4 regions of the Rhodoferax ferrireducens T118 genome follow, and region 2 is predicted to be linked to each of the others. Evidence: predicted binding sites of a transcription regulator. Region 2 holds the regulator's gene; each other region holds the start of a gene.
The links. Region 2 encodes sigma-54, which starts transcription at its own class of promoters, with help from an activator protein. Its sites were predicted from a motif close to TGGCANGNAANCTGCTTT; they were not measured.

Region 1 (4,306 bases), 2.4 Mb from region 2:
GTACCCGGCGGCCCATTTGTTTGTCAAAGGAGAACTGGTATGAAAGCTGTGAAGTATTTTAGGTATTTTTGGCCTCTAGCCATTATGAAACAAGCGTTAGTAGCTACTGTTTTGGTAGCGTTCATGGGCTTGCCAGTGAGCGCTCAAACGCCATCCATCGTGGTCGCATCCACCACCTCGACCGAGCAGTCCGGTCTGTTTTCCGTGCTGCTGCCCGAGTTCAAAAAGGCCAGCGGCATCGACGTGAAAGTCGTGGCACTGGGCACTGGCCAGGCCATCGACATGGGCCGCCGGGGCGATGCTGACGTGCTGTTCGTGCATGACAAGGTGGCCGAAGAAAAAGTCGTGGCTGAGGGCTTTGCCGTCAAGCGCCTTGAGGTGATGTACAACGACTTTGTGGTCGTTGGCCCTGCCAGCGATCCCGTCAAAGTCAAAGGTAACGATGTGGTCGAAGCGCTCAAAAAGCTCTCGGCTGCCAATGGCCCGTTCATCTCGCGCGGCGACAAGAGCGGCACCCACGCGGCTGAGCTGCGTTTCTGGAAGATGGCCGACCTGGCCGACAAGCAGGGCAGCGGCTACAAGTCGTGCGGCTGCGGCATGGGTCCGGCACTCAATATGGCTTCCAGCAGCAACGCCTACGCGCTGGCCGACCGTGGTACCTGGCTCAACTTCAAAAACCGGGGCGACCTGAAAGTGCTGGTGGAAGGCGATCAACGTTTGTTTAATCAATACGGCGTGATGCTGGTCAACCCCGCCAAGCACCCGCATGTGAAGGCGGTAGACGGGCAGAAGTTTGTGGATTGGGTCATTTCACCCGCTGGTCAGGGCGTGATTGCCAGCTACAAAATTGGCGGCGAGCAACTGTTCTTTCCGAATGCGGTGAAGTGACTTTAAAAATCAGAGCTGCGTGACTCCGCCCAGCTTTTTTGTCAACCCTGTGAATCTCGAAATTGAAAAAGGGGCGGTTGCCCGCCCCTTTGGATTGATTCACGCGCTGTCGCGATCCGATCAGAAGAAGCCCAACTTGCTTTCGCTGTAGCTCACCAAGAGGTTCTTGGTTTGCTGGTAGTGGTCCAGCATCATCTTGTGGGTTTCGCGGCCGATGCCGGACTCTTTGTAGCCACCAAAGGCCGCGTGGGCGGCGTAGTCGTGGTAGCAGTTGGTCCAGACGCGACCGGCCTTGATGGCGCGGCCCATGCGGTAGGCGACGTTGCCGTTGCGGCTCCAGACGCCCGCGCCCAAACCGTACAGCGTGTCATTGGCCAGCGCCAGCGCATCGGCTTCATCCTTGAAGGTGGTCACAGCCAGCACCGGGCCAAAGATTTCTTCCTGGAACACACGCATTTTGTTGTGGCCCTTGAGCAGCGTGGGCTGCACGTAATAGCCACCGGCCAGGTCGCCGCTCAAGTTCGCTTGCGCACCGCCGGTCAGCACTTGCGCACCTTCCTGTTTGCCGATGTCAAGGTAGGACAAAATCTTGTCCAGTTGCACTTTTGAGGCTTGGGCGCCGATCATGGTGTCGGAATCCAGCGGGTTGCCTTGTTTGATAGCCTTGACGCGCGGCAGCACGCGTTCCATGAATTTGTCGTAAATGCTTTCCTGAATCAGCGCGCGCGACGGGCAGGTGCAGACCTCGCCCTGGTTAAAGGCAAACAGCACCAGGCCTTCGATGGCTTTGTCGAGGAAACCGTCGTCCTTGTCCATCACATCGGCAAAGAACACATTGGGGGATTTTCCACCGAGTTCCAGCGAGGCCGGGATCAGGTTGCTGGCAGCGGCTTGGGCAATCACGCGGCCAGTGTTGGTGGAACCCGTGAATGCGATTTTGGCGATGCGCTTGCTGGTGGCCAGCGGCATGCCGGCTTCACGGCCATAGCCGTTGACGATGTTGAGCACGCCTGGAGGCAGCAAGTCGCCAATGACTTCCATCAAAATCAAAATGCTGACCGGGGTTGATTCCGCGGGTTTGAGTACCACGCAGTTGCCGGCAGCCAGGGCCGGTGCCAGTTTCCAGGCAGCCATCAGAATCGGAAAGTTCCAGGGGATGATTTGCCCGACCACGCCGAGCGGTTCGTGGTAGTGGTAGGCCACGGTGGATTCATTGATGTCGCTCAACGCGCCTTCCTGCGCGCGGATGCAGCCGGCAAAGTAGCGGAAGTGGTCGGACGACAGCGGAATGTCGGCGGCCAGTGTTTCGCGAATCGGCTTGCCGTTGTCAACCGTTTCGGCGTAGGCCAGCAGCTCCAGGTTGGCATCGATGCGGTCGGCAATTTTGAGCAGGATGTTGGAGCGGTCGGTGACCGAGGTTTTGCCCCAGGCATCGGCAGCAGCGTGGGCAGCGTCCAGCGCCAGATCAATGTCCTGGGCACCCGAGCGGGCGGCCTGGGTATAGACCTTGCCGCTGATCGGGGTGATCACGTCAAAGTATTCACCCTTGAGTGGGGCCACGTATTTGCCGCCAATGAAGTTGTCGTAGTGGGCCTTGTAAGCGATTTTTGCGCCGGCTTGACCGGGGGCTGCGTAGATCATGGTGTCTCCTGAATTTTTGCAATAAATTGAATGAAATTTCCCTTGCGGGCCTAGTCAGTATTCAAGTTGCGTGCCAGCGCGGGTGCGGCATGCCAACCGTTGATTTCAAACAAATCTTTTTCTACGCCTGTGCCTGCTGGGTCGGCGTCTGGTGTGGCGATGTGCGACACCTGTCAAATTCTGTGACAAGCGCGGTGATCAAGCTCTATGCAAGCCGTTTCATACCGCCAGACTTTGTCAGCAGGGATTTCAAGTGAGAAGTCGCGTCCGTGGGCCGACACGCGTGACGGTGTCGAGCCCGCTTCAGAGTCAGGCCGGCGCGCTTTCGCGAGTAGCCTTGTGCTGGGCCTGACCAGCAGCAACCGGGGCATGCATGGCGCCCCGGAAGATCGCTTCTATTTCGGCCTGGCTGGCTTTGCGCGGGTTGGTCAGGCCGCAGGCATCCTTGAGCGCGTTTTCAGTCAGCAGGGGAATGTCTTTTTCTTTCACGCCCAGTTCGCTCAGGCTGGCGGGAATGCCGATGTCCATCGACAGTTTGCGGATCGCGCTCAGGCAGGCCTGAGCGCCAGCGGCTGCATCCATGCCATCAACTGACACACCCATGGCGCGCGCGACATCGCGCAGACGTTCGGCCGACGTGGCTGCATTAAACGCTTGCACATGCGGCAGCAGCAGTGCATTGCACACACCGTGCGGGAGGTCGTAAAAACCGCCGAGCTGGTGCGACATGGCGTGGACATAGCCCAGCGAGGCGTTGTTGAAGGCCATGCCGGCCAGGAACTGGGCGTAGGCCATTTGCTCGCGCGCCTGCAGGTTGTCGCCATGCGCCACGGCGGTGCGCAGGTTGCGAGAGATGAGCTCGACCGCCTTCAGCGCGCAGGCGTCCGTGATGGGGGTGGCTGCGGTGGAGACATAGGCTTCCACGGCGTGGGTGAGGGCGTCCATACCGGTGGCAGCCGTGAGACCCTTGGGCTTGGCCAACATCAGGTTGGGGTCGTTGACGGACATGAGGGGTGTGACGTTGCGGTCCACAATGGCCATTTTGATGTGCCGCACTTCATCGGTGATGATGCAAAAACGGGTCATTTCGGCGGCTGTACCCGCCGTGGTGTTGATAGACACCAGTGGCAGCTGCGGCTTGGCCGAGCGGTCCACACCTTCATAGTCGGAAATTTCGCCGCCATTGGATGCGCACAGGGCAATGCCCTTGGCGCAATCGTGCGGTGAGCCGCCGCCCAAAGAAATAACGAAGTCGCACTGGTGCTCCTTCAACTGGGTCAGCCCCGCCTTCACGTTGCCAACGGTCGGGTTGGGCTTGGCGCCATCAAACACCACGGACTCAATCTCCTGCGCGGTCAGCAGCGACTGGATTTGCCCGGCAACTCCGAGCTTGTTGAGGACGGTGTCGGTGACGATCAGCGCCTTGTGAAAGCCGTAGCCGCGAATGGCCAGAATGGCTTCCTGCAAACAGCCTGCACCCATGATGTTGACGGCGGGAATGAAAAAAGTTGTGGACATGTTGAAATCTCCTGAAAATGGTTTTGGTGGTTGTCGAAGTCCGCCTTGCGACTTTGGTTTTTTGCGTCGCCGGGATCTGCGTTGATGATCGTGCCTCCGTTCTCAAAAACAACGCATGAACTTGCCTGGCGGGCCTCTATCACGATCAAGTTGCGTGCCAGTCCTGTAACGACTTGTTGGCGCTTTGATTTCAAATGACTTTGTCCCTGGCCGCCGAAATGCCGGGGCCATGCAATCGTTGTACTATGGAACAGGTGTC
Region 2 (4,306 bases):
GGCAAATACTTCTCGAAGGCAAAACGGCGCAGCGAGCCGGCGGCAATATTGCAGGCGATCTGGGCCGCTTCAATCACAATCGTGCCGCTGCCGCAGCAGGGGTCGTACAGCGGCAGCAAATCCTCGTCGCCATCGGCCCAGCCACTGGCGGCCAGCATGGCGGCGGCCAGGGTTTCTTTCAAGGGCGCGTCGCCCTTGTCTTCGCGCCAGCCGCGCTTGAACAGGGGCTCGCCCGAGGTGTCGATGTAGAGCGAGCAGCTGTCGGTGGTCAGGTGCGTGTAGATGCGCACATCGGGCCACTGGGTGTTGACGTCCGGGCGCACGCCGCCCGCCGTGACGCGGAAACGGTCACACACCGCGTCCTTGATCTTGAGCGCGGCAAAGTTGAGGCTGGTCAGCGGGCTGTGCTGCGCCGTCACTTCCACCTTGATGCTTTCGCGCGGCGTGAACCAGCGCTCCCAGGCCACCTCACTGGCGGCGCGGTACAAATCCTGTTCGTTGCGGTACTCGGTGAACGACAGCAGCACCAGCACACGCTGCGCCAGCCGGCTGTAGAGGTTGAGCAGCATCGCGTGCGCGAAGGACGTGCGCACGGCCACGCCGCCGCGCTGCTTGGTCACGCAGCCCGGCGGCAAGCCGGTGATGCGCAGCACCTCGGGGGCCAGGTAGTCTTCCACGCCAGCGGCGCAGGGCAAGAAGAGTTGCAGTTGGTTCACAAGGCTTTCCTTAAGCTCGCGGGAGCGATGCGCAGCCCCTCGCGGTATTTGGCCACGGTGCGGCGGGCGCATTCGATGCCCTGCTCTTTGAGCATCTCGGACAACTGGTGGTCACTGAGCGGCTTGGCCGGGCTCTCGGCGCTGATAAATTGTTTGATCAAGGCCCGCACCGCCGTGCTCGACGCATTGCCACCCGACTCGGTGCCCAGGCCGGAGCCAAAGAAATACTTGAGCTCGAAGGTGCCAAACGGGGTCGCCATGTATTTGGCGGTGGTCACGCGGCTGATGGTGGACTCGTGCAGACCGAGCTCTTCGGCAATCTCACGCAGCACCAGCGGGCGCATGGCGAGTTCGCCATGCATGAAAAAACTCTTTTGCCGCTCGACGATGGCCGAGCTGACGCGCAGGATGGTGTCAAAGCGCTGCTGGATGTTCTTGATGAACCAGCGTGCCTCCTGCAGGCGCTGCTGCAGGGCGGCGTAGCTGGACGCATCGTTGCCGCCGCCCTTGTGCTGTTTGATGGCATTGGCGTAGATGTCGTGCACGCGCAGGCGCGGCATCACATCGGTGTTCAGGCGCACCTGAAATTTGGCCTGCGTACCCTGGCCCACTTGAATCACCAGGACATCGGGCACCACGATGTTGCGCTCCACATTCACGAAGCGCCGCCCCGGCTTGGGCTCCAGACGGGCGATCAGCGCAATGGCTTCGCGCACGGCAGCATCCGTCGCGTCGCACAGCAGCATCAGGCGCTTGACGTCACGCCGGGCCAGCAACTCCATGGGTTGGGCACAAATACGCAGCGCCACCTGCACGGTGGCGGCGCGGGCCGGCTCTAGCCGCTCCAGCTGCTGCAAGGCGCGCAGTTGCAGACTCAGGCATTCCGCCAGATCTCGCGCACCCACACCCGCCGGCTCCAGGCTCTGCAGCAGCCCCAAGGCGACCGTGAAATGGTGGACCAGCTGCTCCACCTGGGCCTCATCGCCGCCGGCGAGCCCCTCGGCGAGCGAGGTCAGCGTGTCTTCCAGATAACCATCGTCATTAAGCGACTCGATCAAGAACTGCAAGGCGGCGCGATCCTCGGCACTCAGGCGCAAGGCCAGCGCCTGCGCGTGCAGGTGGCTTTGCAGCGACACCTGGGTGCGCGCCAGCTCGGTCACATCGGCGTCGTCATCGCCGTTGAGGTTGTTGCTGCGGGCTTTGGCGTCACCGCCCCACTCGCTGTCATCGGGCGCCAAGGAGGCGCTGCCGTCGCCCTCCCAACTCTGCGCATCGTCCGCCGAGAGCGGCGAATCATTTGAATCATTCTCGGCTGTAGCCCTCGTCTCTGTTGGATAGTCAGCTACCGAACTTGTAGCACGTTCAGCGTCGAGGTCATCACCCCGGACCGGTGTGTCAGCCTGCGCCAGACCAAATTCCTCACGCGGCGACTCGTCTGCCGTCATCTCCAGAAACGGGTTGTCATCGAGCATCTGGTCCACCTCCGCGCTGAGCTCCAGCGTGGAGAGTTGCAGCAAGCGGATCGACTGCTGCAACTGTGGCGTCAGCGCCAGATGCTGCGAAACCCGAAGGGAAAGGCCTTGTTTCATGGGGTCAACATGTTTACATCTTGAAGTGCTCGCCGAGATAGACCCGGCGCACTTCAGCATCGTTGACGATCTCGGCCGGGGTGCCCTGGGCCAGCACGCTGCCATCGCTGATGATGTAGGCGTGGTCGCAAATACCCAGCGTTTCGCGCACGTTGTGGTCGGTGATCAGCACCCCGATGCCGCGGTTCTTCAGGAAGCTGATGATGCGCTGGATCTCGATCACGGCAATCGGGTCGATCCCGGCAAACGGCTCGTCGAGCAGAATGAAACGCGGCTGCGTGGCCAGTGCGCGCGCAATCTCGACCCGGCGGCGTTCACCACCGGACAGAGCCAGCGCCGGGGTTTCCCGCAGGTGCTCCACGCGCAGGTCCTGCAGCAAGGCGGTCAGTCGTTTTTCAATTTCGTCCTTGCTCAGCGGCTGGCCGGATTCGTCATGCTGCAGCTCCAAAACCGCCCGCACATTGTCTTCTGCGTTGAGCTTGCGAAAAATGGACGCCTCTTGCGGCAGGTAGCTCAAGCCCAGCCGGGCACGCTTGTGAATCGGCATGCGCTCAACCGACTGACCATCGATCTTGATGTCACCCGCGCTGGCATGCACCAGGCCGACAATCATGTAGAAGGATGTCGTTTTGCCGGCGCCGTTGGGCCCCAGCAAACCGACCACCTCGCCCTTGCAGACCACCAGCGACACGTCTTTGACCACCTGGCGACTGCCGTAGAACTTCTGCAGGTGGCTGACTTCGAGTCGACTCTCGCACTGGGCGCCATCGCTGCGCAACTGGGCTGGGCGGACAAGATTGTCTGGCATCACTTCTTATCCCCGCCCAGCGTCGTGGTGGCGCGCAGCGCATCGGCTGGCGCTGAAGCTGCATTGGCGGGCGCCGTTGCCGCCGCTGCCGCTGCGGCGGCATTGGGTTTCGGCGTCAGCATGGCACGCACGCGGCCGCCTGTCGCGCTCGGCGCTCCTTGGGCCACACCGCCATCAACGGTGAACACGTCGGTGCTGTTGTTGTAAACAATCACGCCGCCGCTCATCTCGTCGTTCAGCGTCGCGCCCAGGTAACGGCGCAATTGCGCCTGCTTGTTGAATTTCACGGTGTCGGCACGGCTGTCGTATTCGATGCTTTCGCCCTGGCCCTCAATAAACTCATCCAGCCCTTCCCGCTTTTGACGGAAAGACGCGAGTTTGCCGGGCTCGGCCGTGACCAGGCCATACTGGTTGCCTTCGGGGTCCTGGCGCACTTCAATGCGGGCGCCCCGGATCAGAATCGAGCCTTTGGTCAACACGACACGGCCGGTAAACACGCTGGTTTTCTTGGCGTCGTCATAACGCAAGGCATCGGCTTCCACATTCATGGGCTTGTTGCGGTCGGCTTGTTCAGCTCGAACCAGGCTTGCACCCGGCGCCAGGGCCGCCAGCAAAAGCACAGTGGAAAGTGATAGTTTCATAAAGGCATGAATCTTGCATTAAATTCTCGTCTTTTCATTGTAACGATCAGAAGCCGTTCTTGCCCCACGCCGCACACTGAGAGAGGGAAAACAAAGCACGCAGGATCACACATGCCTCGTGCACAGGCACCGGGCACCCTGATCGCCTGGATCAGGGCGCCAGCCCTTTGGGTCAAAACGATTGATTTATCGGCCGCTGCGAACTTGCGCGATCAGGAACTCAACCACCTGCAGCGAACGCTCCATGCTCTTGGCCAGCGAACCATCGGTGTAGAAACGCCCGCCCACACCCAGCGCAGGCACACCCTCGACCTTGTAGGCGTTTTGCAGCTGGGTGGCTCGGCTGGTCTTGGTCGAGACTGAAAACGAGTTGAAACTCTCCAGGAACTTGGCTTTATCCACACCCTGTTTGGCGACCCAATCGACAATCGCCTCGCCCGTGGCCAGGCTTTGCTTTTCACTGTGGATGGCGGCAAACACTTTGCGGTGCAGCTGATCGAGCAAGCCCATCGCCTCCAACGCATAGAACAGGCGCTGCTGCGGTGCAAAGTC
Region 3 (4,306 bases), 1.2 Mb from region 2:
GTTTCCAGCAGGTAGGGTTCAGCGATGTGTTGCAGTATTTTTTGAGCGACATGCCGGGTTTGCTCCAGCGCCGCGTCCAGATCGGGGCTCAGGTCGCACAGCAGCAGCACAAATTCATCGCTGCCCTGACGCGCCAGCGTATCTTCGGCGCGCGTGCAGGTGCTCAAGCGCACCGCCATCTGGCGCAACAGCTCGTCACCCATCGCGTGCCCCAGCGTGTCGTTGAGGTCTTTGAAATTGTCAACGTCAATGAACAGCAGAGCGCCGCACTGTTGTTGACGCTCATTGGCTTTCAGGGTTTGCTGCAGACGCTCCATCAAGAAACGGCGATTCGGCAGCAGCGTCAGGGGGTCGTAAAAAGCGAGCTGGTGAATGGCGTCCTCAGAACGCTTGTGTTCGGTAATGTCGGTGGAAATGCCGCACAGGGCGTAGATGCTGCCATCGGGTTGGCGCAGGGGCAATTTGATCGACAGGTAGGTTTGTTCCCGGCTGCCATCGAGGCTGCGGCTGACCTCGTCGGCCTCGACCCGCTCGCCGTTGTCGATCACCCGCTTGTCATTGATGCGTAAGCGCTCGACCGTGGTGGCATCAAAGAACTCGCTGTCAGTGCTGCCCACCACTTGCGCCAGGGGCCGGTCAAACAACTCGCAGACCTTGCGGTTGGCGTACTGGTAGCGCAACTCCATGTCTTTGATATAAATATAGGCATCAACGCTGTTGAGAATGGTGGCGAGCCGGTCTTCGCTGGCGCGCAAATGGCGGGTTTTGTCGGCCACTTGACGGCGCAGCAGCGCGCTGCCGGCCAGCGCCAGCGCCAGCAGCAGCGCCAAAGCACCCAGACTCCACCACAAATAGGCGGGCACAGAAAATTGCGGCGGCGCCTCGATCCAGCGCTTGAGCACCGTGAAGTATTCGGAGTCGGCTTGCGACTGCCATTGCCCCAGATGCCGATCGATGGCGACCAACAAATCCGCATTGCGCCCCTTGGCGGTGGCGTAAAAAAGTTGGGCTGGCTGAAACAGGATCGGTGTCGCGTCCAGTTGGTAGCTGGCGGCACGTCGATCGCCAAAAAAGCGGTTGGTCGCCGCCGCATCGACCTGGTGCGCGGCTGTCAGTTTAAAAGCCTCCTCCAGCGATTGGACGGGCACCAATTCAGCTTGCACAGCAAAACTGCTCAGCAGGTTCTGCAGATACGCCTGCTGCACCGACCCCGCCAGCACCGCCACCCGCTTGCCCTTGAGGTCCAGCATGGAGCTGATCGGGACGCCGCTGTGTTTGTAAAGCTGCGACCAGCTCAAGAGCGAGGGAATCTTGTGAACGTCAAAAATCTGCAAGCGCTGCTCGCTCAAAGCCAGGTCGGGCATCAGGTCGATATTGCCCGCCTGCAAGGCGTCCAGGCAGGCCGCCCATTCACAGGGCACCGGCTTGAGTGTCCAACCCTCCAGCCGGGCCATCGCCACCAGCAGGTCGCCCAGGATGCCGCTGGGCTGGCCATCGGCGCCCATGAATATCTTGGGCTCGTTCTGGTAGACGCCCACGCGCACCTCGCGCGCCAGCGTTGGCGCAGTCAGCAGGGCCAGCGCGCAAAGCGCCAGCAAGGTACGCGGCACACGCAGGCGCCAGGCGGCGGGCAACAAATTGAACAAATACAAGGGACGCAGCGTATTTCAAGGAGACTTGGATGTCGCCATTGTGACTCAAGCCAAGTCACCGGTTTGCGCTAATCAAGATCATTCAACACCGCAACAGCGCTGTCCCGCACGCCTGCGCCCGGTCATCCATGTCCCAGTGCCTCCATGATGGGCAGCTGGGATTGTGAAAGACTTGCCGCCGACTTCAGACCTTCTTGCTGCGGCGCACGGCGCCGACGGCGGCCAGTGCCACGCCAAGCAGCGCCAGCGAACCTGGCTCGGGCACCGTGTTGCCATCGTCGCCGATGCCACCACCACCCGTTGCGGTGCCGGACTTCAGCGAGCTGACGAACACACCGCTGTCAAAGATGCTGTCGCTGGTGTCAGCGATGCCGATGGTGAGTGTATGGCTGCCGTCGGCATTGCCGGCACCCAGAATACCGGTCACATTGAACACCTGGGTCAGGCCGTTGTACTCGATATCGTACAGGCCACCGCCCACCGGATTGAGGATGAAGTTGGTCGGGTTGCCCGGGGTGTTGGAGATCAGTTCGCCCGTGCTGAACTTCGCAAAATTCACGCCATCAACAAAGAAACCGAAGATGTCGGTGACGCTCTGGGTCGGAAACTCGTCGGTGCCAAACATGAACAGCGCCGACACCGACGTCTGACCCGCGGCGACATTGAAGTTGAAGCTCAGCACATTGGCGTCCAAAGTCGTCGACGTCCCGCCTGCACTGGCACTCAAGGCGCCCAGCGGGACATACGCGCCGCTGCCCGATTGGCCGGTGAAATTGTTCAAGGTGTTGGTCAGTGGAATGTTGGCGTTGCCCGAGGTCAGGAAGATACCGTCCGCCATGGTCAAGGTCGGCGTGGAGCCAGACGAAGGAGCCAGATTCAAGCCGCTGTAGGTGCCAGACTGTTGGAAGTTCGCCGTGTTGGTGCCCTGATAACTTGGCGTGCCTGCAACGACGCTGACGCCGCTCGCCGGCGCCAGCAGGGCGTTGATCAAGGTGGATTCAATACCGGCGCTGGAATTGATGGTGGAGATCACCACAGCGGCTGACGCGCTGCTCGCTGCCAGACCCAGTGCCAGCAATGCCGCCGTGGCGAGTACGGCCTTGGGGCCATTAAAAGAGCTACGCATGATTAATACTCCTCAATTATTTGAAGTGAACAAAACTAGCATCACAATTCATAAGAGCAGTTTTCGTGCCCGACGGCCGTCAATCCAATAAGTCTTTAAAAAACAATTGCTTGCAAATTTGACAGCGGGCCGGGGTGATCACGGTGTCAAGATTTCCGACACCTGGAGGGCGAGGCAAGAGCCGGATACCCTGTGCGATTTGCAGCCGCGCGCTCACTGAGCCAGCTGCCTGCAACTGGCTCAGTGAACTTGCAAAAAAACCGCTCACACTCGCATAATTCTGCTTCGTTGGTCAGGTAGGTGTTGACGCTTGAAACCGGTTGGTTTTGACAAGGACTGATCATGTTCGCAGGTGACCAAGACATTGAGCATGCGGTCATGGAGCTGGCAAGCTTCCTGCCCGAACCGCTGCGCCCGCTCGCCCGCGTGGCCTACAACTACCGCTGGTCCTGGACGACCGACGGTGCGGCCATGTTCGAGGCGATTGACCCCGAGCGCTGGGTCCGTTGTGGGCGCAACCCGCGGCGCTTGCTGTCCGAGACGCCACCGTCCATGTTGGCGCGCGCTTGCGCCGATGCGGGCTTTGTCGGCTGGGTCAGCCGGATTGCGGCGGAGCTGGCTCTGGACGCCGCCCGGCCTTGCTGTGAGGGCGCCATCAGAGCGGCGCACCCGGTCGCGTTTTGCTGTTCCGAGTTTGCCGTGCATGGCTCCCTGCCCATCTATTCGGGCGGACTCGGCGTGCTGGCGGGCGACATCTTGAAGGAAGCCTCCGACCTCGCCTTGCCCATGGTCGGCATCGGCCTGATGTACCGCACCGGCTATTTTCACCAGCGCATCGATGTGACCGGTTACCAACATGAGTACTGGCTCGATGCCGACCCCGAGCGACTGCCCTGCGTCAAAGTCACGGCTGCCGATGGCCGGCCGGTCACGGTGGTCGTGCCGATTGATGAGGAAAGTGTGACGGCGCAGGTCTGGCGCGTTGACGTCGGGCGGGTGCCGCTCTACCTGCTCGATACCGATCTGCCGGTCAACAGCCAGCGCGGGCGCTGGATCACGTCAAGGCTGTATGAAGGCAACCGCGCGATTCGGCTGGCGCAGTACGCGGTGCTCGGCGTCGGTGGGGTGCGGGCCGTGCGCGCGCTGGGCATTGAGCCCGCCGTCTACCACCTCAACGAAGGCCACCCCGCGCTCGGCGTCTTTGAATTGCTGGCCCGGGCGCAAGCGCTGACTCCCGGGGCTAGCGCACGTGAGGCCGCCTGGCAGCAGGTGCGCGAACAGGTCGTCTTTACCACCCACACCCCGGTCCCGGCGGGCAACGAGACCTACCAGCGCACCGAAGTCTTGACCATGCTGGGGCGCATTGCCGATCTGGTGGGTGAGCGCGAACACTTCCTGGCGCTGGGTCGCATCGACCCGGCCAACCCGAACCAGCCCATGGGCATGAACGCGCTGGCGTTGCGGGCCAGTCGTCACGCCAATGCGGTGAGCCAGCGGCACGGCCAGGTGGCGCGCGCCATGTGGCAGC
Region 4 (4,306 bases), 1.1 Mb from region 2:
GCACCCAAGCCGCGCAGGTGGCCAGCCAGATGCGCGCGCGCCAGCGCCTGTGCCTGTCGGGCACGCCGATGGAAAACCATCTGGGCGAAATCTGGAGCCTGTTCCACTTCCTGATGCCGGGCTTTCTGGGCAGCCAGAAGAAGTTTCAGGACCTGTTTCGCACGCCGATTGAAAAATTGGGCAACCCGGAGCGGCTGGAACAATTGCGTTCGCGCGTCACGCCCTTCATGCTGCGGCGCACCAAGGCGCTGGTGGCGGGCGAGCTGCCGCCCAAGATCGAGACCGCGATGCGCGTCGAGCTGACCGGCAAACAAGCAGACCTGTACGAAACCATTCGCTTAGGCATGGAAAAGAGCGTGCGCGAAGCGCTCGACACCAAAGGCATGGCCAAGTCGCAGATCACGATTCTGGATGCGCTCTTGAAGCTGCGCCAGGTCTGCTGCGACCCGCATCTGGTGACGCTGGCCGCTGCCAAAAAAGTGAGCAACTCGGCCAAGCTGGAGCGGCTGATGGAAATGCTGCCCGAGATGCTGGCCGAGGGCCGGCGCATCTTGCTGTTTTCGCAGTTCACCAGCATGCTGAAATTGATCGAGGCGGAGCTTCAAAAGCGCAATATCCCATGGATCAAGCTCACCGGCCAGAGCCAGAAGCGCGATGCGTTGATCGAGCAGTTCACCAGCGGCGCCGTGCCGTTGTTCCTGATCAGCCTGAAAGCCGGTGGTGTCGGCCTGAACCTGCCGCAAGCCGACACCGTGATCCACTACGACCCGTGGTGGAACCCGGCAGTCGAAAACCAGGCGACCGACCGCGCCCACCGCATCGGCCAGACGCAAAGCGTGTGGGTCGTCAAGCTGGTGGCGCAAGGCACGATTGAAGAGCGCATCCTGGGCCTGCAAGAGCGCAAGGCGGCGCTGGCCGAGAGCATGTACAGCGGCGCAGTCGGGCGCAAACAGCCGCTGTTTTCCGAGAGTGACCTGGCGGAGTTGCTCAAGCCGCTATCGGTTTGATAGCAACTTGCGCCTATTTCACGGTGACTGCGGGCTGCTTTTTTGCAGTGAAAACGCTGGAGACAGATGGTTGGCCCTCAAGGTGAGGTTGGCAGGCGCCAGCCAGGAAGTGTCGAAATTTTTTACAGTTGCCCTTGCGAAATTATGTGTAAATTCTGTAACTAGTTGTTATTAATGGAATTAGCAAGTCTGGCGCAGATATTGCTTATGACTGTTGGATCAATCCCATCACCGAGAGACCATCATGACCAAATCGCTGACTTCCAAATTTATCGCGGGCGCTTTGCTGACCTGCGCAGCCAGCGCCATGGCCGCGCCGGTTGCGTTTGATGTGACGGCGGCCAGCCTGACACCCGGTGCAGGCTATGGGGTTGACGCCCATGAGAATACTGGCACCTTGCTTGACGTGTTGTTCACCCCGGGGTTCAGCACACAGAACTTTTCGCTCGCCTCGGTCGGCGATCAATCCACTTTCCTGGTGGGAACCCTGGATTTTCGCGAGTCCAATGGTAACGGCGGCATTCTGGCAGCGGAAACGGACGCTTTGGATGTCACTGCCTCGTTGACGTTTGCCAGCCCCTTGGGTTCGACGCAGACCCTCACCACCACCGGCGTCGCGACTGCCGGAGCCATCAATGGCGGCGCCAACGACTCCGCCAACGGGGGTGTCGACTACTCGCTGACCTGGGCCGCCTTGACGAACATTGCCTTTGGCACCGGGGGTCTGTTCGACATCAGCCTCAACCCGATTACCTTTTCAGACACGAGCGACCTGAACCAGAATCTCAGTGCAACGGTCACGTTGCGCGCGTTGCCCGCGACCACGCAGCTAGAGATCGTGCAGCCAGCGGCCGTGCCCGAGCCGGGCTCGCTGGCCCTTTTCGCTGCGGCGCTGACGCTGGCCGGGCTGACGTCCCGGCGCCGTCGCGGCACCGGCGTCTGAGCTGGTCGCTCCCCCAGCGCCGAATCGGCGCTGAAGTCTGGTTCTGACAAGGCGCTGGCTCAAAGCGTCCAGTCATACTCGATGGTGAGCGGCGCGTGATCCGAGAATTTTTCAGCTTTGTAGATGGTTTCCGAGCGTGCCAGCGCCGCCATGGCTGGCGTGGCCAGGTGGTAGTCCAGCCGCCAGCCCACGTTCTTGGCATAGGCCTGACCCCGGTTGCTCCACCAGGTGTAGGCTTCATCCGTGGCGGTGGGTTGCAGTTGCCGGTACACATCCACCAGTCCGGCCTCGGTCAACAACTTCGTCATCCAGGCCCGCTCCTCGGGTAAAAAACCTGAGTTTTTGCGGTTGCCTTTCCAGTTTTTCAGGTCAATTTCCTGGTGCGCGATGTTCACGTCACCGCACAGAATGAACTCGCGCCCGTTCTTGAGCTGCGCCAAATGCAAATAGAACTCTTCCAGAAAACGAAACTTGGCCTGCTGGCGTTCCTCGCCGGACGAGCCGCTGGGGAAGTAGCAACTGATGATGGAGCGCTTGGCCGAGGGTGTGTCAAAACGCAGTTCCACGTAACGGCCCTCGGCGTCAAATTGGGACGAACCGTAGCCGACCCGCACATCGCTGGGTTCGTGCCGGCTGTAGAGGCCAACACCGGAGTACCCCTTTTTCTCGGCAAAATGAAAGTGGCCGCGCAGGCCGGCCAGATGCTCAAATCGGTCTTGCACGTCCAGGGCCTGGGCCTTGACCTCCTGTACACAAATACAATCAGGCTGAGTCTTGGTGAGCCAGGCTTCCAGGCCTTTGGCGGTAGCAGAGCGGATGCCGTTGAGGTTGAGGCTGGTTAATTTAAACAAGGAATTCCCCGATGTCGATAAGTGTTGGAACCAAAACCGGCGCCGCCCCCGCGGCGGACGCATTGGCCCAGGAGTTTGTGCAGTTTGCGCTGGATTGTGGTGTTTTGCGTTTTGGTGAATTCAAAACCAAAGCCGGTCGCCTGAGCCCCTACTTCTTCAATGCCGGCTTGTTTGATGATGGTGCCAAATTAGGACGACTGGCGCAATTTTATGCGCAGCGCCTGCTGGCCAGCGGCATTGAATTCGACATGATTTTTGGCCCCGCCTACAAAGGTATTCCACTCGGTGCGACACTGGCGGTGGAGCTGGCCCGCCTGGGCCGCAACGTCCCTTTTGCCTACAACCGCAAGGAGGTCAAGGACCACGGCGAGGGCGGCACCCTGGTCGGCGCCCCGCTCAAGGGACGGGTGCTGATTGTGGACGACGTGATGTCCGCCGGCACCGCCGCCCGCGAATCAATCGCCATCATCGAGGCCGCGGGTGCCACGGCCCACGCTGTCGTGATTGCGCTGGACCGGCAAGAAATGGCAACCGAGCGCCGTGGCGACTCGGTGGTCGATGTGCCCTACAGCGCCGTGCAGTACGTGCGTTCCCAGCTCGGCTTGCAGGTTTGTGCGATTGCCAATCTGGCGGATTTGATGCAGTATCTTGCCAGGGACAGCGCAGGCGGGCTGGCCGCCGACCATCAGCGCGTCCTGGCCTATCGGCAGCGCTACGGTGTAGAAGAAAGCTAAACATGTTCAGATGGATCGGGTTGGATGCGAGGCAAACGTTCCTGGGTGTGTTGCTGATGGTTCTGTCAGGCATGACTGTTGCCCAGGCGCAGCAGACGGGCGGCGGCAATGGGCAGGGCATCTACACCTGCGTCGACGCGCGGGGCCGGACGTTGACCTCTGACCGGCCCATTCCCGATTGCAGTGATCGCGAACAAAAAGTGCTCAACCCCAGCGGCACGGTCAAAGCCAAGGTAAGTCCAACGCTGACGGCACAGGAGCGCGCTGCGCTTGACGCCCGGGAGAAAGCGGCCCAGGAAGAACGGGCCCGCCTGAATGAAGAAAAACGGCGCGACCGGGCGTTGCTGGCCCGCTACCCGAACCAGGCGGTGCACGACAAGGAACGCGCCGAGGCACTGGCCCAGATTGGCGTGGTGCGCCAGGCGGCGATGCATCGGGTGGAGGAGCTGCTGCGCCAGCGCACCGTGGTTAATGAAGAGATGGAGTTTTACAAGAAGGACCCGAGCAAAGCGCCGCCCTCCGTTCGGCGCCAGGCTGACGAGCTGACCCAAAGCCTGGCCATTCAGGGTCGTTTTATTGCTGATCAGGACGCGGAACTCAAGCGCGTGAACGCGCGTTTCGAAGAAGAACTGGCGCGGCTGAAGCGGCTCTGGTTGCGGCCCTGACCCATGCCCCCCGGACAGCACCAGAGGGTGCCAAACGGGGCCGGAACCTGGCGCATTGAAGCAGACCTGGAATCAGTCCAGTTTCTTGCGCAGCAGATCGTTGACT

Region 1: a site for sigma-54 is predicted at 2,588-2,605, ahead of exaC (acetaldehyde dehydrogenase ExaC). Genes of this name have one in related genera too.
Region 3: a site for sigma-54 is predicted at 2,832-2,849, ahead of RFER_RS19775 (choice-of-anchor L family PEP-CTERM protein). Genes of this name have one in related genera too.
Region 4: a site for sigma-54 is predicted at 1,198-1,215, ahead of RFER_RS19935 (PEP-CTERM sorting domain-containing protein). Genes of this name have one in related genera too.

What each region holds. Positions count from the first base shown of each region.
Region 1 covers NC_007908.1:3,164,093-3,168,398, reverse strand. Annotated here, with positions in the region: gene RFER_RS14510 (ATP-binding cassette domain-containing protein) at 1-43, shown strand, start outside; gene RFER_RS14505 (extracellular solute-binding protein) at 40-888, shown strand; gene exaC (acetaldehyde dehydrogenase ExaC) at 1,009-2,529, opposite strand; gene yiaY (L-threonine dehydrogenase) at 2,839-4,047, opposite strand.
Region 2 covers NC_007908.1:812,466-816,771, reverse strand. Annotated here, with positions in the region: gene RFER_RS03885 (THUMP domain-containing class I SAM-dependent RNA methyltransferase) at 1-716, opposite strand, end outside; gene RFER_RS03880 (RNA polymerase factor sigma-54) at 713-2,305, opposite strand; gene lptB (LPS export ABC transporter ATP-binding protein) at 2,319-3,113, opposite strand; gene lptA (lipopolysaccharide transport periplasmic protein LptA) at 3,113-3,754, opposite strand; gene RFER_RS03865 (thiol:disulfide interchange protein DsbA/DsbL) at 3,941-4,306, opposite strand, start outside.
Region 3 covers NC_007908.1:4,344,931-4,349,236, forward strand. Annotated here, with positions in the region: gene RFER_RS19770 (EAL domain-containing protein) at 1-1,652, opposite strand, end outside; gene RFER_RS19775 (choice-of-anchor L family PEP-CTERM protein) at 1,837-2,778, opposite strand; gene glgP (alpha-glucan family phosphorylase) at 3,121-4,306, shown strand, end outside.
Region 4 covers NC_007908.1:4,386,253-4,390,558, reverse strand. Annotated here, with positions in the region: gene RFER_RS19940 (DEAD/DEAH box helicase) at 1-1,007, shown strand, start outside; gene RFER_RS19935 (PEP-CTERM sorting domain-containing protein) at 1,252-1,950, shown strand; gene RFER_RS19930 (exodeoxyribonuclease III) at 2,010-2,801, opposite strand; gene pyrE (orotate phosphoribosyltransferase) at 2,813-3,535, shown strand; gene RFER_RS19920 (DUF4124 domain-containing protein) at 3,538-4,200, shown strand; gene gatB (Asp-tRNA(Asn)/Glu-tRNA(Gln) amidotransferase subunit GatB) at 4,273-4,306, opposite strand, start outside.